Regions from separate parts of the Priestia sp. SIMBA_032 genome, predicted to be linked through region 4. Evidence: riboswitches for the same ligand, from Rfam matches in the RefSeq annotation. Region 4 holds a riboswitch; each other region holds the start of a gene.
What was found. A riboswitch is a leader RNA that binds a small molecule or an ion and turns the genes downstream of it on or off. The one in region 4 is predicted to bind thiamine pyrophosphate.

Region 1: it holds a riboswitch for thiamine pyrophosphate, as region 4 does, so the genes downstream of both, thiC (phosphomethylpyrimidine synthase ThiC) here and SB717_RS22685 (thiamine phosphate synthase) in region 4, are expected to answer to the same signal.
Region 2: it holds a riboswitch for thiamine pyrophosphate, as region 4 does, so the genes downstream of both, tenA (thiaminase II) here and SB717_RS22685 (thiamine phosphate synthase) in region 4, are expected to answer to the same signal.
Region 3: it holds a riboswitch for thiamine pyrophosphate, as region 4 does, so the genes downstream of both, thiM (hydroxyethylthiazole kinase) here and SB717_RS22685 (thiamine phosphate synthase) in region 4, are expected to answer to the same signal.

What each region holds. Positions count from the first base shown of each region.
Region 1 covers NZ_JAWRXD010000031.1:10,651-15,175, reverse strand. The annotation lists gene SB717_RS30950 (undecaprenyl-diphosphate phosphatase) at 158-982, opposite strand; gene SB717_RS30945 (hypothetical protein) at 1,441-1,731, shown strand; TPP riboswitch at 1,813-1,927, shown strand; gene thiC (phosphomethylpyrimidine synthase ThiC) at 2,041-3,810, shown strand; gene SB717_RS30935 (hypothetical protein) at 3,788-3,976, shown strand; gene SB717_RS30930 (VanZ family protein) at 4,162-4,525, opposite strand, start outside.
Region 2 covers NZ_JAWRXD010000003.1:483,719-488,243, forward strand. The annotation lists gene SB717_RS12630 (sodium-dependent transporter) at 1-669, opposite strand, end outside; gene SB717_RS12635 (hypothetical protein) at 846-1,028, opposite strand; gene SB717_RS12640 (tryptophan-rich sensory protein) at 1,330-2,076, opposite strand; TPP riboswitch at 2,303-2,401, shown strand; gene tenA (thiaminase II) at 2,498-3,187, shown strand; gene SB717_RS12650 (aldehyde dehydrogenase) at 3,215-4,525, opposite strand, start outside.
Region 3 covers NZ_JAWRXD010000003.1:468,414-472,938, forward strand. The annotation lists gene SB717_RS12545 (hypothetical protein) at 1-110, shown strand, start outside; RNA gene ssrS (6S RNA) at 220-397, shown strand; gene SB717_RS12555 (pyridoxamine 5'-phosphate oxidase family protein) at 546-974, shown strand; gene thiE (thiamine phosphate synthase) at 1,004-1,648, opposite strand; gene thiM (hydroxyethylthiazole kinase) at 1,662-2,468, opposite strand; TPP riboswitch at 2,543-2,651, opposite strand; gene SB717_RS12570 (MFS transporter) at 2,844-4,061, opposite strand; gene SB717_RS12575 (TetR/AcrR family transcriptional regulator) at 4,158-4,525, opposite strand, start outside.
Region 4 covers NZ_JAWRXD010000009.1:61,478-66,002, forward strand. The annotation lists gene SB717_RS22670 (thiazole synthase) at 1-109, opposite strand, end outside; gene thiS (sulfur carrier protein ThiS) at 115-318, opposite strand; gene thiO (glycine oxidase ThiO) at 315-1,442, opposite strand; gene SB717_RS22685 (thiamine phosphate synthase) at 1,426-2,049, opposite strand; TPP riboswitch at 2,172-2,273, opposite strand; gene SB717_RS22690 (hypothetical protein) at 2,420-2,635, opposite strand; gene crcB (fluoride efflux transporter CrcB) at 2,683-3,072, opposite strand; gene SB717_RS22700 (fluoride efflux transporter FluC) at 3,073-3,489, opposite strand; gene SB717_RS22705 (amino acid ABC transporter substrate-binding protein) at 3,813-4,525, shown strand, end outside.

The DNA.
Region 1 (4,525 bases), on a different contig from region 4:
TTCGACACGTTTTGTCAATACCCATGTTTATAAAACGCTTTCAAAAGACAATAATATATATTTATGCAAAAAAGCTATTGCAATGTTGCAATAGCTTTTTCTTGCTTTTTAAGTCTTTATTAGAATTTTAAATGACTAAAAAACATGCGTATTTATTTTATAAAAATACAAAATATAGAATAGCCGCTAAGACAATTCGATAAATGGCAAACGGAACTAATTTAATGCGATTGATTAATTTTAAGAAAAATCGAATCGATATAAGCGCAAAAATAAAGGCGCTGATAAAACCGGCAATAAAAAACGGTAGTGCATCTGATGTGAAATACTGCCAGTTTTTAACCAATGAAAGTCCACTTGCTCCTGCCATGATTGGCACTGCCATAATAAATGTAAAATCTGCGGCTGCCTTATGGCTCATTCCAAGAAGAACCCCTCCTGAAATCGTTGAGCCTGAACGAGAAAAACCTGGCCAAAGAGCAATACATTGAAACAATCCTATACCCAGTGCTTGTCCATAAGACATTTGGTCCACCGTCTCTACACGCGGACGTTTAGGTCCAAACAAATCTGCTAGAATCATTAATACAGCTCCGAACACTAAGCCAATTAGCACCGTATTTAAAGAAAACAAATGTTCATCAATGTAATCATCAAACAAAAGTCCTAACACTCCCGCGGGTAACAAACCAACAATTACCTGCATTAAATTCAAGCGATTTGTCGGTCCAATTGGAGCAGCTGGTTTTTTTCCTAATCCTAATAAATTAATAAAACGATCTTTAAAAATAACAACTACTGCTAAGATTGACCCTAGCTGAATAACAATTTTAAATGTATTAGCTACTGGAGATGAAAATAATTCTTTTGAATTTAACCACAGGTCATCCACAATAATCATATGCCCAGTTGACGAAACAGGAGCAAACTCTGTTAAACCTTCTACAATCCCTAAAATGATTGCTACAATAATTTCCCACATAAAGCTATGTACCTTGCCTTTCTTTCAAATTAATAAGCTTACCGCTTCGTTTTACATGCTCAACTATTTTCCTATTTTGACACTTGCTTTTTTATCATAATTGTTAAAACTATGAAATACAATGTGTATTTGCAAAAAGATAAGAATCTTTAATAATTTGTAATAAAAAGCTTACGTGCTACAACCAAAAAACACGATATCAGCTTTTATTTGTTTTAAAAAGCAGTCACTATGTTCGGTATAAATTCCTGGCCTTTAGCTAAAAATGAATCATCTAGACTATTTTTCTTTAGTGTGAAAAAATGACTAAATCATTATGTTTTTCCCATCTCCCTTTACTGTCATCTATCATTTTAATCAACTAGTGCTGGCTTATACGACATATCCCCTAAGTAATTTGAAACTTTTCTCTCTCTTTTCTCGTATATAGTAGTATCTTTTTTAGGAGGCTTTTTACTATGAATGGAAATGTACGTACAATGAAATGGGTCACTGCTGGGTATGAAGCCTTGCTGGGAATTCCTTTAATTGGCGCGGGGATTGTTATGGGCTTTAGCTATACTCCTCTTTTTATTGGATTTATTCTTCATGCTATCACACTCATTTTAGCTAATAGACGAGGGTTATCTGCTTATGGAAACATACTAGGAATTGTTACCTCACTGGTTGCTTGGATTCCATTTTTAGGATTTATCATGCATATTATTACAGCTATTGTGATTGCAATCGATGCTGCTAGACAACGCTAATTGTCTAGCTTTTTTTATTTAAGGGTTGATTTTTTACCGAATGATGGTAAACTTAAGCCGTAAATCGAATAATTTGAATGTTATTTCTACTAGGGGTGTCTGATAGCTCAGACTGAGAGAAGAGTGCAATAAAACTCTTTAACCCTTTGAACCTGATTTGGGTTATACCAGCGGAGGGAAGTAGTCTTGAAAAGAATAGTATATGTTTATTCTTTTTTCGCCTATTCCATCGGGTTCTGTCTATCACAGAACCCGATTTTTTTATGGTTCGGTATAGCTACACTTTATGCGAAACCGGAGGAATATGTAATGTCAAAACAAAATGTATCAGTTTCTATGAAAAAGCCTTTTCCAAACAGTCACAAAGTATATGTCCAAGGATCCAGAAAAGACCTTAAAGTGCCTATGCGTGAAATTCATCAGTCTCCTACTACAGGGTCTTTTGGTGAAGAAGAAAATAGTCCCGTACGTGTATACGACACAAGCGGTGTTTATACAGATCCCTCTTATGAAATTAATTTACAAAAAGGACTACCAGCTCTGCGCGAAAAGTGGATTGCAGAACGAAACGATGTAGAAACATATCAAGGCCGTACGATTCAGCCACAGGATAACGGTTATTATGATGGTGATCCAAGAGATCAGTACGAGCGCTTTATCACTAATCGTTTACCTTTGCGCGCGAAAAAAAATCAAAATGTAACGCAAATGCACTATGCGAAAAAAGGAGTCATCACGCCCGAAATGGAATTTATCGCTATTCGTGAACAGATGGATCCTGAAGTTGTGCGTGAAGAAGTAGCAAGAGGACGTGCGATTATCCCTAATAATATCAATCACCCTGAAAGCGAACCGATGATTATCGGCCGCAAATTCCATGTGAAAATTAATGCTAATATCGGAAATTCAGCTATTCGTTCAGCTATTGAAGATGAAGTAGAAAAAATGACATGGGCAACGCGCTGGGGAGCCGATACAATTATGGATTTATCAACAGGAAAGGATATCCACACAACACGCGAATGGATTATCCGCAACTCGCCTGTTCCTGTAGGAACCGTTCCTATTTACCAAGCGCTTGAAAAAGTAAAAGGTGTAGCAGAAGATCTAACGTGGGAAGCATACCGCGATACATTAATTGAACAAGCAGAACAAGGTGTTGATTACTTTACTATTCACGCAGGTGTTCTTTTACGCTATATTCCTCTGACAGCGAAACGTACGACAGGTATTGTTTCACGCGGAGGATCCATCTTGGCGCAGTGGTGTTTAGCTCATCATGAAGAGAATTTTTTATATACTCGCTTTGAAGAAATCTGTGAAATCTGTAAAGCATATGATATTTCTATTTCGCTTGGCGATGGGCTACGTCCTGGTTCCATTGCAGATGCTAATGATGAGGCACAGTTCGGTGAATTAGAAACGCTTGGTGAATTAACTAAAATTGCTTGGAAACACGATGTTCAAGTTATGATTGAAGGTCCTGGACATGTCCCTATGCACCTCATCAAAGAAAACGTAGATAAACAAATGGAAATATGCCAGGAAGCTCCCTTCTATACTCTTGGACCGCTTACAACCGACATCGCTCCAGGCTATGACCATATTACATCGGGTATTGGTGCTGCAATGATTGGCTGGTTTGGGACAGCTATGCTTTGCTACGTAACGCCAAAAGAACATTTAGGTCTGCCGAATAAAGAAGACGTTCGAGAAGGGGTTATCACCTATAAAATTGCTGCGCATGCCGCTGACCTAGCAAAAGGCCATCCAGGAGCACAAAAACGCGATAATGCGCTGTCTAAAGCAAGATTTGAATTTAGATGGAATGATCAATTTAACCTGTCACTAGATCCAGAGCGCGCAAAGGAATATCACGATGAAACACTTCCTGCTGAAGGTGCTAAAACAGCTCATTTCTGTTCAATGTGTGGACCTAAGTTCTGTTCAATGCGTATTTCTCAGGATATTCGTAACATGGCTCAAGAAAATGAAAAAGATGTAAACGAAGTAAGAAAAGAAGGCATGAAAGAAAAAGCTCAAGAGTTTGTTAACAGTGGTTCAAATATCTATCAATAATGAAGTAGCACAGCTTAAAGAACAAATTAATCAGCTTGAAAGAAAGTTATTATTTGTTCAGCAAAATTGTCAGCACATTATCGTTGAATCCTCACATTCTTCCGTAAGACGCTGCATTAAGTGTTTCTATCAACAAGAAGCAGAGGCTGAGCCAAAAGTATTTTAGTTGAAGAAAAATCCGAACGAGTTGAATTCTTGATTAAGAATCCAGCTCGCTCGGATTTTTTCATTGGTAGGGTGAACGTAGATTTCATGCATGTAGCAACCGCAATTTAACAAGCTATCTATGCTAGCTCTTTTACCCCATTTGTTCGTTTTTAGATTGGATAGATTTCATTACGTCTCTCAATTTCATCTTTTTTTAAAACGTGCTTTTAGCATGTCCTTAATCCAATATAGTATTTTAATAATAACCCAGCCTATAAATGTACCTAGCGTATTCAAAAAGATATCATCAATATCAAATACTCGTTCCGTTAGCTTGTACTGTAAAATTTCAATCAGAAAACTGATTAAGAAACCCGTCGTAAACACTTGAATAAAACCGTCAAACCACTTCATAAACAAAGGAATAAACATTCCAAGCGGCGCAAACATCACGATATTCCCCAGTATATTTGTCAGAGTGAGCATTATATTTCCGCTGTCCCACATCAGACGGATCGTGCTAAATAAATCCAAGTTCATTGCTTTTCCGTAAACATGTTCGTTTTCC
Region 2 (4,525 bases), on a different contig from region 4:
AAGCGAGAAAAACGACTGACCGAGCGCATAGAGCACAGATGACCCTGTAATGGCTGAAAAATCGGGTTTTAAAAAGAACTTTACTCCGTCCATTGCCCCATCTAACGTTAAAGAACGCACCACGATAATGATAAAACAGATAAATAACAGCGGCATCATGTATTTATTAGCACGCTCTATTCCTTTCTGTACGCCTTTTGAAATAACAAACACTGTAATTAATAAAAACAGCGCCTGTGCACCTAATACTACATAAGGTTGGCTAATGACGGCATTGAACAACGGACCGTACTCTTTTCCGCTTAGCATACCGGTTACGCTCATAATCGTATATAAAATCACCCAGCCGCCAACGACGCTGTAAAAGGAAAGCAAAACGACACAGCTCAGTACTCCAAGCCTGCCAATCCATACCCAAGCGGATTTTGGAGCAATTGCCTTATAAGCACTAATCGCTTCTTTTCCCGTATGTCTTCCAATGATAAATTCTGCCAACAGAAGCGGCAATCCAATAAAAATCGTAAATAAAATAAACAACGCAAAAAATGCTCCACCGCCACTGGTTCCCGTTACGTATGGAAACTTCCATATCGCTCCTAGACCAATTGCTGCCCCAGCAGATGCTAAAATAAAACCGAGGCGTGAAGACCACTGATTTCCTTTACTCATATAATGTTACTCTCTCCTCTTCTAAACTCAAAACTCACCTGATTAGTACTGTACCATAAATGCAGAAGAAAATCATTCCCGTTTTACTTTTTTCTATAAAACGATATCTATATAGAATAGAAAAAATGAAGAAGCAGCTGCTTCTTCATTTTAAGTTTGATGTTTCTATTCAAAAATCATTCTCTGTACGATGATTCGTCTCCACGATAGGCTTCTTGATTTGATATTTCTTCAATATGCATATGCCCTTCCCTCTCTAAACGAAGAACTGTACGCTCTGCATCTTCATAGCTCTCGCATGTCACTTGTTTATATTCCATATCATCTTTATCTGTGTAAGCAACTAAATATGTTTCCATTTTAACTCCTCCTATATAACCTATATGTAACGTATTTTGCCTTTTTCGTTTATTTCTAAACATATAGGCTCCAAACATAATGCCTAGCATACTATAATAGCGGAACTTCAATTTAAAAAGTTGAATTTTTCATTATGCACCGATGCAACATGGAGGTTACGCTTATGACATTTATTTTATCATTCGTACCAATTGTTGTTCCTTTTGGTATTTTAATTAGCTTAATTGCTTTTACAGCTGCTTTTTTACAATCAAAAGAGCATCATAAGAAGCTCTAGCTTATAAAAGCTAGAGCTTCTTTTTAAAAACGTCTATAGCGTTTAACCAGCCCCACAATAATAGCAATTGCTATTAATACAACGGAAATGATGACAGTAATGACAATTAGCTGATTTCCACTTTGCTTCACTGCAATAGCAATATAAGCCCAAATAAAAACAAGCGGATAAACAGCGTCTCGGTTTTTTAATGTAAACATAATGCCTAGCGCAGCCCCTACCAGCAGCATAATAATCGTCCATGCTAACTCGTTTAGGCCAAGCAAGCGTTGTATTCCATTTGCTTGAAATACGACAAACACATTAACAATAGTTGCAACAGAAATCCATCCAAGATAAAGAGAAATCGGCAGACGCATAAACCATGTCGTCATCCGAGAATGCTGAATAACGGAATACACAATCATTAATGTACCTAAAATCAAGAGTATGACTAAAAGTGATAACTTATAGTAATCGTTTTGGAAAATAAAGATCCACGCACTATTTAACAAACAGTTTAGAAAAAACCAAATGCCGATACGTGCGTATATTTCCTTTTGATCTTCTCTTGCAAAAAATTGACGTATAACCCAAATAGTTAATAATAAATAAATAACGCCCCAGATAGCAAAGGCATAACCGGCTGGTGTAAACAACGTAGGAACTTGCGCAGAAGCTTCTCCCGTTGTTTTTCCTCCTATTGGAATGGCATTTGCTAAATAATTCACAAGTAGTGTAATAGCCAAGCATACTGCATTTAATACAGCATACAAACGAAATTTTGCCATTTTGTTCTCTCCTTTCTTCTATTTATATGGGAATATTCCGGAGACGAAAACGGCTCTTCCCTTCATTAATACCTCTTCTCCCCTAAAAATATGCATTTTTAAACAAAAATGATTAAAAATAGCTTCAAGAAGCTACCTCTTTAAGAGATAAAAACGGTTAGAGAACAATTTTCCGTAACGCTTTCTATTTTTCAGAATATATGGTAAGTTAAACATAGACTAATAGGAAGTCCACTAGGGGTGCCCACCGGCTGAGACAAGTTTTCTTGATCCCTTTGAACCTGATCTGGCTCATACCAGCGTAGGAAAGTGGCAATGTTCAGTTTTGTACTGTCCTTTGCCACTCCGTTTATAAAACGGAGTGTTTTTTATTTCCTTTATGTGCTTGTTTGTGACTTCCTCATATTAAAGGAGGATTTTGATGTCATTTTCATCTCAATTAAGACAAGAAGCAAACTATATTTACGAAGCTATTTTTAACCACCCTTTTATTAAAGGAATTGCTGAAGGAAACGTGCCAAAAGAAGCGCTTATTCACTACGTTTCTCAAGACTACGAATACTTAACAGCATTTGTCCGCATTTACGGCGCTGCTTTAACAAAATGCCGCACGCGTACCGAAATGGAAGCCTTTAATGCCGGCATTTCTACGGTTTTACATAGTGAAGTACACCCCCATAATAATTTTTGTGAAGTAGCAGGCGTACGCTACGAAGACCTCCACACTGAGGCTCTTTCACCAACGGCCAGCCACTACATTAACCATATGACAAGCGTTGCGCATACAGGCAGCTTAGCGGAAATCATTGCCGTGCTTCTTCCATGTCCATGGACGTACGTTGAAATTGGCCAGCGCATTACAGAACAAGTAAATCCATCTCCTTCTCATCCTTTTTATGAATGGATTCAGTTTTATAATAATGAAGAAATGAATAGCACAACACAATGGTTTTGTAACAAGCTTGATGAATTTGCCGAACAAGCGACTGAAGAAGAACGTAATCGTATGAAAGATCACTTCATCAAAAGCTGTGAACTGGAGTATTTATTTTGGGAAATGGCGTATACGCAGGAAAAATGGCCGCTTTCTCAGCTTTCACTTTCAAAATAACGAAAAAGCCTCCTATCAGGAGGCTTTTTATTTCAATAATTTTTTAATCATTTTCAAGTTTTGTTTCTCTGAAGGATAGCGGAATGAAAAATCAAACTTGGTTGTTTGAGCCAGCATGCTTTTAAAATGAGAAAATGTCTGAAAGCTGTCTTTTCCATGATATTGACCCGTACCGCTTTCTCCTACTCCGCCAAAGGGTAAATATGGCGTAGCGATATGCATAAGCGTATCATTTATACAGCCTCCTCCAAATGAAAGACGCTCCGTTATGACGTTTTGTACATCTTCATTTTCTGTAAACAAGTAAAGAGCGAGCGGCTTAGCTTTTTCTTGAACTTTATGAATAACTTCGTCTAGCGTTTCGTATTCAATCATAGGAAGAATCGGCCCAAAAATTTCTTCTTGCATAACATCTGATGTCCAGCTTACTTCACTTAATACCGTAGGTTCTATTGTAAGCGTGCTTTTATTGTACCCGCCTCCAACTGTAGCGTTTCCGTCTTTTAAAAACTCAACTAGCCGTGTAAAATGGCGCTCACTGACAATACGGCCGTAGCGGTCGCTTTCGAGCGGATTACTGCCATAAAATTGATAAATCGCTTCGCGAAGTTTCTCTACCAGCTGCGCTTTTACCTTTTTATGCACGAGCAAATAATCAGGAGCAACACACGTTTGGCCTGCATTCATTCCTTTACCAAACATAATTCGCTTCGCTGCAAGATCTAGGTTTGCATCTTCATGTACAATGCACGGACTTTTCCCTCCTAGCTCAAGCGTGACGGGAATAAGCTGCTTCCCTGCTTCTTGCATAATAATTTTCCCTACATTTACACTTCCCGTAAAAAAAATATAATCAAGCGGCTGTTTTAAAAGCAGGCTTGTGGTTTCTACAGCTCCTTCAATCACCGTCACAAATGCTGGATCAAAAGCCTCAGCTAGTAATTCTTGTATAACGCGAGATACGCTAGGCGTTAATTCAGAAGGCTTAATAATGGCCGTGTTCCCAGCGGCAATAGCTCCTACTAAAGGGGACAGCGCTAATTGAAACGGATAGTTCCACGGAGCAATAATTAACGCGACTCCATACGGTTCAGGAACAATTTTTCCTTTAGAGCCCACGTGTGTTAAAGCAGTTTTTACTTTTTTAGGCTTCATCCATTTTGCTAAATGCTTAAGCGTAAATCGAATTTCCTCTAGTAAAATCCCAATTTCCGACGTGTAGGCCTCTACTTCAGATTTATTTAAATCTTGTTTTAAAGCATCCATAATTCTCTGCTCGTTTTGTTTGACTGCGTCTCTTAGCTTATTCAGCGCTTGAATACGGCTGTTGATACTCTT
Region 3 (4,525 bases), on a different contig from region 4:
AAAGGATAGCATCCCGGCCTTACCTTCTTTTATGTTTCATTCCAGTTGCCGGCCCTTTTCTTATTTTGTTACTGGATAACCGCCAACATATTAGAGAAGAAAAACTTTAAATAAAAGTCTTGCGTTCCATTCATTATTCCGTTATAATCATTTCTTGTACGATAAAAGTTGATTAATTAGAAAACATTTATATATCGGCATCTTATTTACATTTGTTATACATACCTGCGCTGTGCGTATACTCATGTTGTCTTAAACCTTTGAGTGTTAAAAGGGAGCTCAAAATTTAGCTGCAGATAGCACGCCCTTCTTGGGACGCTAAACCCGGCTATGAGAGCACCCACCTAGTAGATCTGGGTATTTAAGACACTTAGGGTTACGGCAGTGCGGGGTTATTTTTTAGTTAGCTGTAGCTAGCTTTTTTTTATTTTTCAATTTATTAGTTTACATAATTATTTTATTGTTAACTTATATTTTTTTTAGACATGTATGTTTTATTTATCTTCGATTGAGGAACATAAAAAGTAATAAAGGAGATGGATAAAATGAATGAACAAAAAATTGCTAAAAAAGTAAATGAAGTATTAGAAGGAAATCGTGTAGGAACATTAGCCACAGTTGTAAGCAACAAACCCCACTCTCGCTATATGACATTTTTCAGCGATGAAGATGGTATCGCTCTTTACACACCAACAAATATCAATACACATAAGGCAGAAGAAATCGAAGCCAATCCGAACGTACACGTACTATTGGGCTACAGCGGCGAAGGATATGGCGATCAATACTTAGAATTATCTGGGACAGCTGTTCTTCGTACTGGTGATCAATTAAAAGAACGTATATGGAACGATCACATGAAAGAATGGTTTGACGGTCCAAATGACCCTGAGTATGTTGTTCTGGAAATTACGCCAAACGAAATTCGCTTTATGAATGAAGGCGAAGAAACTCCTCAAACTGTTCAGCTATAATAAAAAAAGCGCACACTGTGCGCTTTTTTTTATTTTCCTACCGCTTCTTTCAATTGAGCTGCTTTTTCTTTTGGAGACGCTGCTAAGCTAATCGCGGTAATAATAGAAACGCCATCTGCACCTGCTTCTACTACTTGTTTGGCATTTTCAGGCGTGATGCCACCGATTCCTACAATTGGAAAGTCAATATTCTGGTTTCGCACTTCTTCAATTAATTTTGTACCTTGCACTGCTTTTGCGTCTTTTTTTGTAGAAGTAGGAAAAACCGGTCCCATTCCTACATAATCCGCCCCGTCTTTTATCGCTTGCTGCAGCTCTTGTATATTATGAACAGAGACCCCCACAATTCCTTTTCCTATTTTTTCTCGAACAATATGAGCTTTTTCATCTTCTTGTCCAATATGAACGCCATCTGCTTGTAAACGAATCGCTAAGTCAAGATCATCATTCACAACAAAAGGAACGTTGTGCTGCTGACAAATTTGCTGAAGTTCCTTCGCCAGCTGATATTTCGCTTCTCCTGTTAGGGCACCTTCGCCTTTTTCACGAAATTGAAACACGGTAACGCCGCCTTCAATTGCTTCTTTCAACACTTCTTTCGGATCTTTTGTACAGTTATTGCTGCCCATTATAAAATAAACTTGCAGCAGCTTTTTGATTTCTTCGTTTGTCATTTTCCGGCTCCTTTTAACGTTGATGTACTCTTGCATATGATTCAATATCCTGCCCAGATAAAAGATGAAGCTGATTTAACAGCTCAATTTGAAAGCTCCCCGGCCCTTCTTCACTTTTTTTCGCTGCGGCGATTTCACCTGCCACTCCGTAAAAACTTAAAGCAGCAACGCTTGCCTCGACATATTCTTTTTCTACAGCAGCGAAAGCTCCTATAATTGATGTTAACAGACATCCAGTACCCGTCACTTTCGTAAATAACGGGTGGCCGTTGTCTACTGTATACGTTGTGTTTCCATCCGTGATTACATCTTGTTTACCCGTAATAACAATCACTGTATCTAATTTGTTCGCTGCTTTCTCAGCAAGTTCAATGACGTCTCCTTGCCCTTCTAATGAATCAACGCCTTTAATGAGCCATGACTCGCCTACTACGTTCGCAACTTCAGCAGCGTTACCGCGAATCACGGCAATATTTAATTCTTCTACAAGCTGACGTGCTACTTCTGTACGAAAAGGTGTCGCTCCCGCTCCTACAGGATCGAAAATAATCGGCACGCCGTTTTCATTTGCTGATTTTCCTGCTATTCTCATCGCTTCTACTTCTTGAGCCGTCAGTGTACCCATATTTAAGACAAGCGCTCCGGCGATTCGAGCCATGTCAGCCACTTCTTCCTTCGCATACGCCATAACAGGTGACGCTCCTAGAGCAAGCAGTCCATTTGCTGTAAAATTGGTTACCACAACATTCGTAATATTATGAACAAGCGGACTTGTATCTCTTACTTTTTCTAATTGAGCTGAAATTTTACTAATATCCATGTTCTCTCACTCTTTTCATTTAGTTTTAACACTGCAAAAAAAGACAAAAAAGCACTTTGCGCATGCAAGGTGCTTTGGTATGTACTCACATTCCCTGCGCTGGCATTATCCAACAGGTTCAAATGGTCAACAGGCGCCCCTGTACTCTCAGCCTGCCCCGCGCAAGCTCCCATACTATTCTTGTTACGTTTAAAGTTTACTATTAACTTTTTTTATTTGCAACCATTTCACTGTTTTGCCGATAAAATAAAGCTTCACTATAGGCTGAGTGGTATTGTAAATCTTATAGCTTTACTAAAAGCAGCAGTAAAAGATCTCCAGTAAGCTACTGGAGGTCTTCTATCCCTTAAAAATTCTATCATTTTTTCCTTTTCGTTATTTCTCTTGAATCGCTTGATTTCTCACAGCTGCTTTTCGGTCCTTCCCTGCTCTTAAAGATAAAAGAAAACAAAGCAGCAGTACAAGTGCAGCTGATACGTACGGATAATTAATGTTTATATCAAAGAGAAAGCCTGCTACAACGGGTCCCATAATATTCCCCAGACTTGTATAAGCAGAGTTTAGTCCGGCTACATACCCTTGGTCGTCTTGTGCCATCATCGACATTTGCGTGCTGATTGCCGGACGTAAAATATCTGTTGCTAAAAAGACGATAAATGTCACAACAATAATAAGCCAGTACGTGTGCACAAATAGCGTAAGTAAAATAAAAAGTCCCGTCATCATCAAGCAAAACGAAATCACTCTTTTTTCACCAAACTTATTTAAAATCCAGCCAAAAATCGTAACCTGCACTACAGCCCCTGCAATAGAGCCAAACGTAATAACAAACGCAATATCTTTTGGCGTAAAGCTAAATTTATGATCCACAAATAGTGAAAAGATCGTTTCATAATTGGATAATCCAAACGATGTCACAAAAACGATAATTAAACTTAAAAAATAAGGTTCTTTATAGGAATTCATAAGCTGCAGCAGCAGCCGATCTTCTTTTGGATTCTCATTATTTGAAACAGCATGATTTTGTACAGGACGAGACTCTGGCAAAACAAAAAGCGTAATCACTGCAGCCAAGCCTCCTGCTACTGCGGCCATATAAAACGGTACGCGCATACCGTATTCAGCTAAAAAGCCTCCGATACCGGGCCCGATAATAAATCCTGTTGTAATCGCCGCCGTCACATAGCCCATTCCTTTAGCGCGTTCTTTAGCAGACGTCACGTCCGCTGTATAGGCCATAACAGCAGGCATAATAAGCGCGGCCCCGACCCCGCCTAGCATTCTGGATACAAATAATAAAAGAGGTATACTCACTGAACCAAAGAACCATTCAGACAAGGCAAAAACAATCATTCCCGCTACAATAATTTTCTTTCTTCCTAATGAATCTGATAACCGCCCCGCTAAAGGTGAAAACAGAAATTGAGTTAGTGAAAACACCGCTACTAAAAGCCCCATCACGCTGCCGTTGATATGAAGCTCCGTCATATATGTTGGCATAATTGGAATAACGAGACCGATTCCCGTAAAGATAATAAAGATATTTAGCATGAGCAGCAAAATCGCCGCTCGATTTCTTAACAATAATGACATATAAACCTCCTGGTTACAAAAATACTGAACGTTCGGTCTATAAAAACACAAAATAATGAGGGATTACTCATTACCGCAATAAGCATCCCCGATTATTTAAGAAGACCTTGCTATAATTCCGTTTAAAAATACATCGATTGCGGAACGGTAAAGCTGCAGGGCATTTTCCGTACTCATTTTTCGAGACATGCGGCTCATTCCAACAAACAGCCCTTCTAAAACCACTGCAAGCTGCTCTGCATTTTTATGAGAAAACTCGCCTTCATCGATGCCTTGTTGCAAAAGTTCGCGGTTAAACTCCACGTGTCGTTTCACCATCTCATCAATTCGCTCTTCGATGTCGCTGCCCTTTTCTTCGTTGTTAAAAAACTCATCGGCAGCTTTCGTAAGAGGATGATTCAAATCATCTAAAATGATTTGCTCCGCTATTCCAAAAAGCTTATCTCTTGTTGTTTTGTAAAGAG
Region 4 (4,525 bases):
TTTCTGTTTCCGACTCTTCTACCGCTTGACGCTGAGTCGTAAAGTCCGGAAATTTGCCTGTTCCTAATAATAAACGTGAATTAAATGTATATTGTCCAATTTTTAACATACTCTTCATCCTCCTCCAACAAATGAAACAACTTCTAATGTATCTCCATCTTTTAAGCATGCATCGCTATGTTCTTCTTTTTGCAAAATGTTCTTGTTTAATTCAACAATTACAACTCGCTCATGCAGACTCTGAGCCTGCAGCAAGTGCTCGACCGTTTCAATTTCATCTCCGACAGTGACGGTCTTACCATTAATAATTAGATTCAATGAACTCCCTCCATTGCTCTCGTTAGCTGAAATGATGTAAAAAATGAATGATTCGGCTTTTCCCCTAACAAAGCATCAGCCATAACTTTTCCAGTTGCAGCACTTAATAAAATACCGTTTCGGTAGTGGCCAAACGCCATGTGTAGATTGGCTATTTCAGGATGCTCTCCTAAATAAGGCCAGCCATCATTTGTTTGTGGACGAAGACCAGCCCATGCTTTTTCAAATGTGGCTTCTTTAATAGCCGGCAGAAGCGCAGAAGCTTTATTTAGCAAAAATTGAATACCTTGTGCAGAAACGGTCTTAGTAAAATCGTGCTGTAGCTTAGTTGCCCCAATTACGATCCTTCCGCCAGTCTTAGGCACTAAGTAAAAACCTTCATCTAAAAAAATCGTTTTAGAAAGCAGCGGCTTATGACTTTGAAGAGCAATACACTCCCCTTTTACGGGAAACACGTGACCCAAATGTTCAGAAGAAATAAAGCGTTTAGCCCATGAGCCTGCTGCAATAACTACTTTTCCTCCATAAAAAGAGCCTTTGGACGTCTGTACACCTTTTACTGTTTCACTTTCCATAATAAGAGAATGAACGTCACAGTATTCGAATACATCTGCTCCGTGATACAAGGCTCCATGAGCAAGAGCTTGCGTTAACTTAGCCGGAGCTAGCTGGCCGTCTCCCGGTATTGTAATGGCTCCGTATATGTCTGGAGAGAGCCCGGGTTCTAACAAACGCGCTTCTTTTACATCGATCCATCTTACATGTTCATCCCACCGGTGGTGCTGAGCGGCTTTTTTCTTTAATACGTGTGCATCTTCTTCTGTTACAGCGACTTTTAATAAGCCTTTTTGAATGAGCTCTACGTCGATGGCCGTTTTTTCTTTTAGTTCCTTCACCAGCTCAGGAAACATGCTTCTGCTCTTAATAGCAAGGTCTAAAAGAGGACCTTCTTCATCAATTTCAGCTTGAGCACCTAGAATACCAGCGGCTGCACTTGAAGCTTCACAACCAATTTGATTACGCTCAAGAATAGCTACTGACGCTCCTTGTTTTGACAAATGATAAGCGATAGAAGAGCTGATTATACCTCCTCCGATTAACAGTACATCATAATGCTGCTTCATTTTCTCCACCTCCAGATGTCCATATATGAGAATATTGTTTAATCGCTTTGAGGGGATCTTGCGCAAGCATAACACCAGACATCACAGCTATACCGTGTGCTCCTGTTTGAAGTACCTCTTTGGCATTTACAGGTGTAATTCCTCCAATGGCAATAACCGGTATCTGCACAGCGTCTACTACTTCTTTTAGTGCTGCTACCCCTCGACTTTTTAATCCTTTTTTTGAATGTGTTGAATAAATATGTCCGTATAGAATGTAGTGAGCACCATCTTTTTCAGCTTCTAAAGCCTCTTCCACAGAGTGAACTGACTTTCCGACAATAAGAGAAGGAAATGCGTCTATAACAAACGAAACGTCTAAACTATGATAGGCAAGCTGTACGCCTTTTGCTTTTAAAGCATGCGCTACATCAACTCGGTCATTCACAATAATTTTAGAGCGACAAAATGGCAGGCTTTCTAGTAAACATTGAATCTGCTTTGCCGTTTTCTCTTTTTCTCTAATATGAATGGCACCCGCAAAAGGCGCGATAGCCGTTAAAATTTTTTGAAGCTCTTCGATTGACTGCTTATCTGTTGTAATGACATGAAATTTAGGAATATCCACATGATCGAAACCTTTCCATTCAGAGATAAAGAGAAATTTCAATCACTTCATCTTGTGCAGAGGGCTTTATTGCATACAAAAAACCACTCTACAACGTAGAGTGGTTAGCATGCATCGTTATGTAAACATGATCGCCACTTCCCTACGCTGGTCCAAACCAGATCAGGTTCAAAGGGTCCGAAATACATTCGTCTCAGCTTCAGAAAGCGCCCCTAGTGATTGCTATTTATTAATTTTGTTTTCGCACTTAAAATTATAACACAACTAGATGTAAATACAATATCTCTTTATACGCTTACGGCTCTCTTCCTTTTATAGATGTATCTTTCTAAGAGACCCGGCGCACCGCATTATTATGCTTTTTACATGGTTAGTAATCGGTATAGTCGTCAAATTCTTCTTTGTCTTTTTCCTTTTTCCGATCCCATATAAACAGCAGGAGTAACATAATAAAAGTTAGAATATAAAAACCGTAAAAAATAAATGCCGCCACAACATTTATAAATAAAAATAAAAAACCGATGATCTGACCTGCAACAGCTACAATCAACAAAATGTATTTCCAAACTTCTGCTTTTCTATCCATTCTCTACTTCTCCGTCTTTTTGTTTTTCCCTACTAGAAACGTTCTCTTTACTTAAATAAAAACGTTCCTGCCAGTAAACCGACTGTAAATAAACCAACTGTTCCAAATGCTGAAATCCCCACGTACGCCAACATTTTTCTATAAGATTTTTCTCGAATTAACTGCACGGTTTCCACACTAAACGTTGAAAAAGTGGTAAAGGCACCAAAAAACCCAATGCCAATCATTAAAAATATTGAATCATCATAAGCATGACTCGGAATCTTTCCATAATAACTACCGTAAAAAAGACCAAGCCCAAACGCACCGAGCAAGTTTACAAACAGCATTGATACTGGAAAAGGAGGGTTTGAAACTATTTTTGTAACTTTTAAACCCAAAAGATAACGGCATATTCCTCCAGCCGCCCCGCCAAGCGCCAAGCTCACTATGCTCATTTACTTCACCTCATGTACTTTCACTAAATTTTTCCCTGCCGCTTCACCGCATAGATAGCCTGCTAAAGCAAGAAGTATTCCACCTACTAAAGAGACAATGGCATAAATGGCTCCTCCAAATAAATGGTGCTGAGTGAGAGAAATGACGTCTCCTGCAAACGTTGAATACGTTGTAAAACCGCCGCACACGCCCACTCCTAGTCCAAGCTTTATCCATTCTTTTGGCTTTTTCCATGCAAAAAATCCTGTTAATAGGCCTAGTATGAAGCTTCCTAATAGGTTTTCAATTACCGTTCCTATTGGACAGCCCGTATATAATAAGGAAAGATTAAGCAAATAACGTGCATATGTACCAGCGATAGCACCAAAGGCAATTGAGATTAAGTTTATGGCTTTCATCATATCGCTCCGTTTCATAAATTCTTCTTTAAGTGTACCATAAGGAATTTATTTCTACCTTAACATTTAACTATATGTTTATTGCACCAAAAGTCATGAAAAAATGAAAGAGAAAATCGTCGCATGAAACTTCCTTTTTACTCCTCAAATATCCCTTAAAAATCCACTTAATCCAAATTTTAAAATCTTTCTGTATCCTTATGACAAACCGTGTATAGAAGGTATATTTCCCTTATTTTAAGTCACATTAATCGTATAAGTTTTTTTTGTTGACTTTTGCTGTGTTCTTGTTTAGTATCACAGAGTATCATTTCCTATCAGAATACTAGGGGGTTTAGAAAATGAAGAAATTTGTTGCACTTTTGTCGCTACTATTAGCTTTCACAGTTGTGCTTGCCGCATGCGGTTCTAGCTCAAAAAATGAAGCAAACAATGGAGACAATAAATCTTCACAAGAGGATTTATATAATAAAGTGAAAAAAGATGGCGTATTAACAATTGGAACTGAAGGTACATACCCTCCGTTCACTTTTCATGATGACAAACAAAAGCTAACTGGGTTTGATGTAGAATTGGCTCAAGAAGTAGCTAAACGTCTTGGCGTAAAAGCTGAGTTCAAAGAAACACAGTGGGATGGCATGTTTGCTGGATTAGATGCTAAACGATTTGACATGATTGCTAATGAAGTGGGTATTCGTGAAGATCGTCAAAAGAAATACGATTTCTCTGACCCATACATCCAGTCAGGCGCCGTGTTAATTGTTCGTAAAGACGAAAAAGATATCAAATCATTTAAAGATTTAAAAGGAAAAAAATCAGCGCAGTCATTAACAAGTAACTACAAAGACATGGCTCAATCTTACGGTGCAAACATTACGAGTGCCGAAGGTTTTGCTCAAGCAGTAGAACTAATAAGCGCAAACCGTGTTGATGCTACAATCAACGATAAATTATCGTTCCTTGACTATAAGAAAAAGCACCCTAACGCACCTATCAAAATCGCGGATGAAAAATCCGATGGTGCTGCAAGCGGCTTTATGTTTAGAAAAGACAG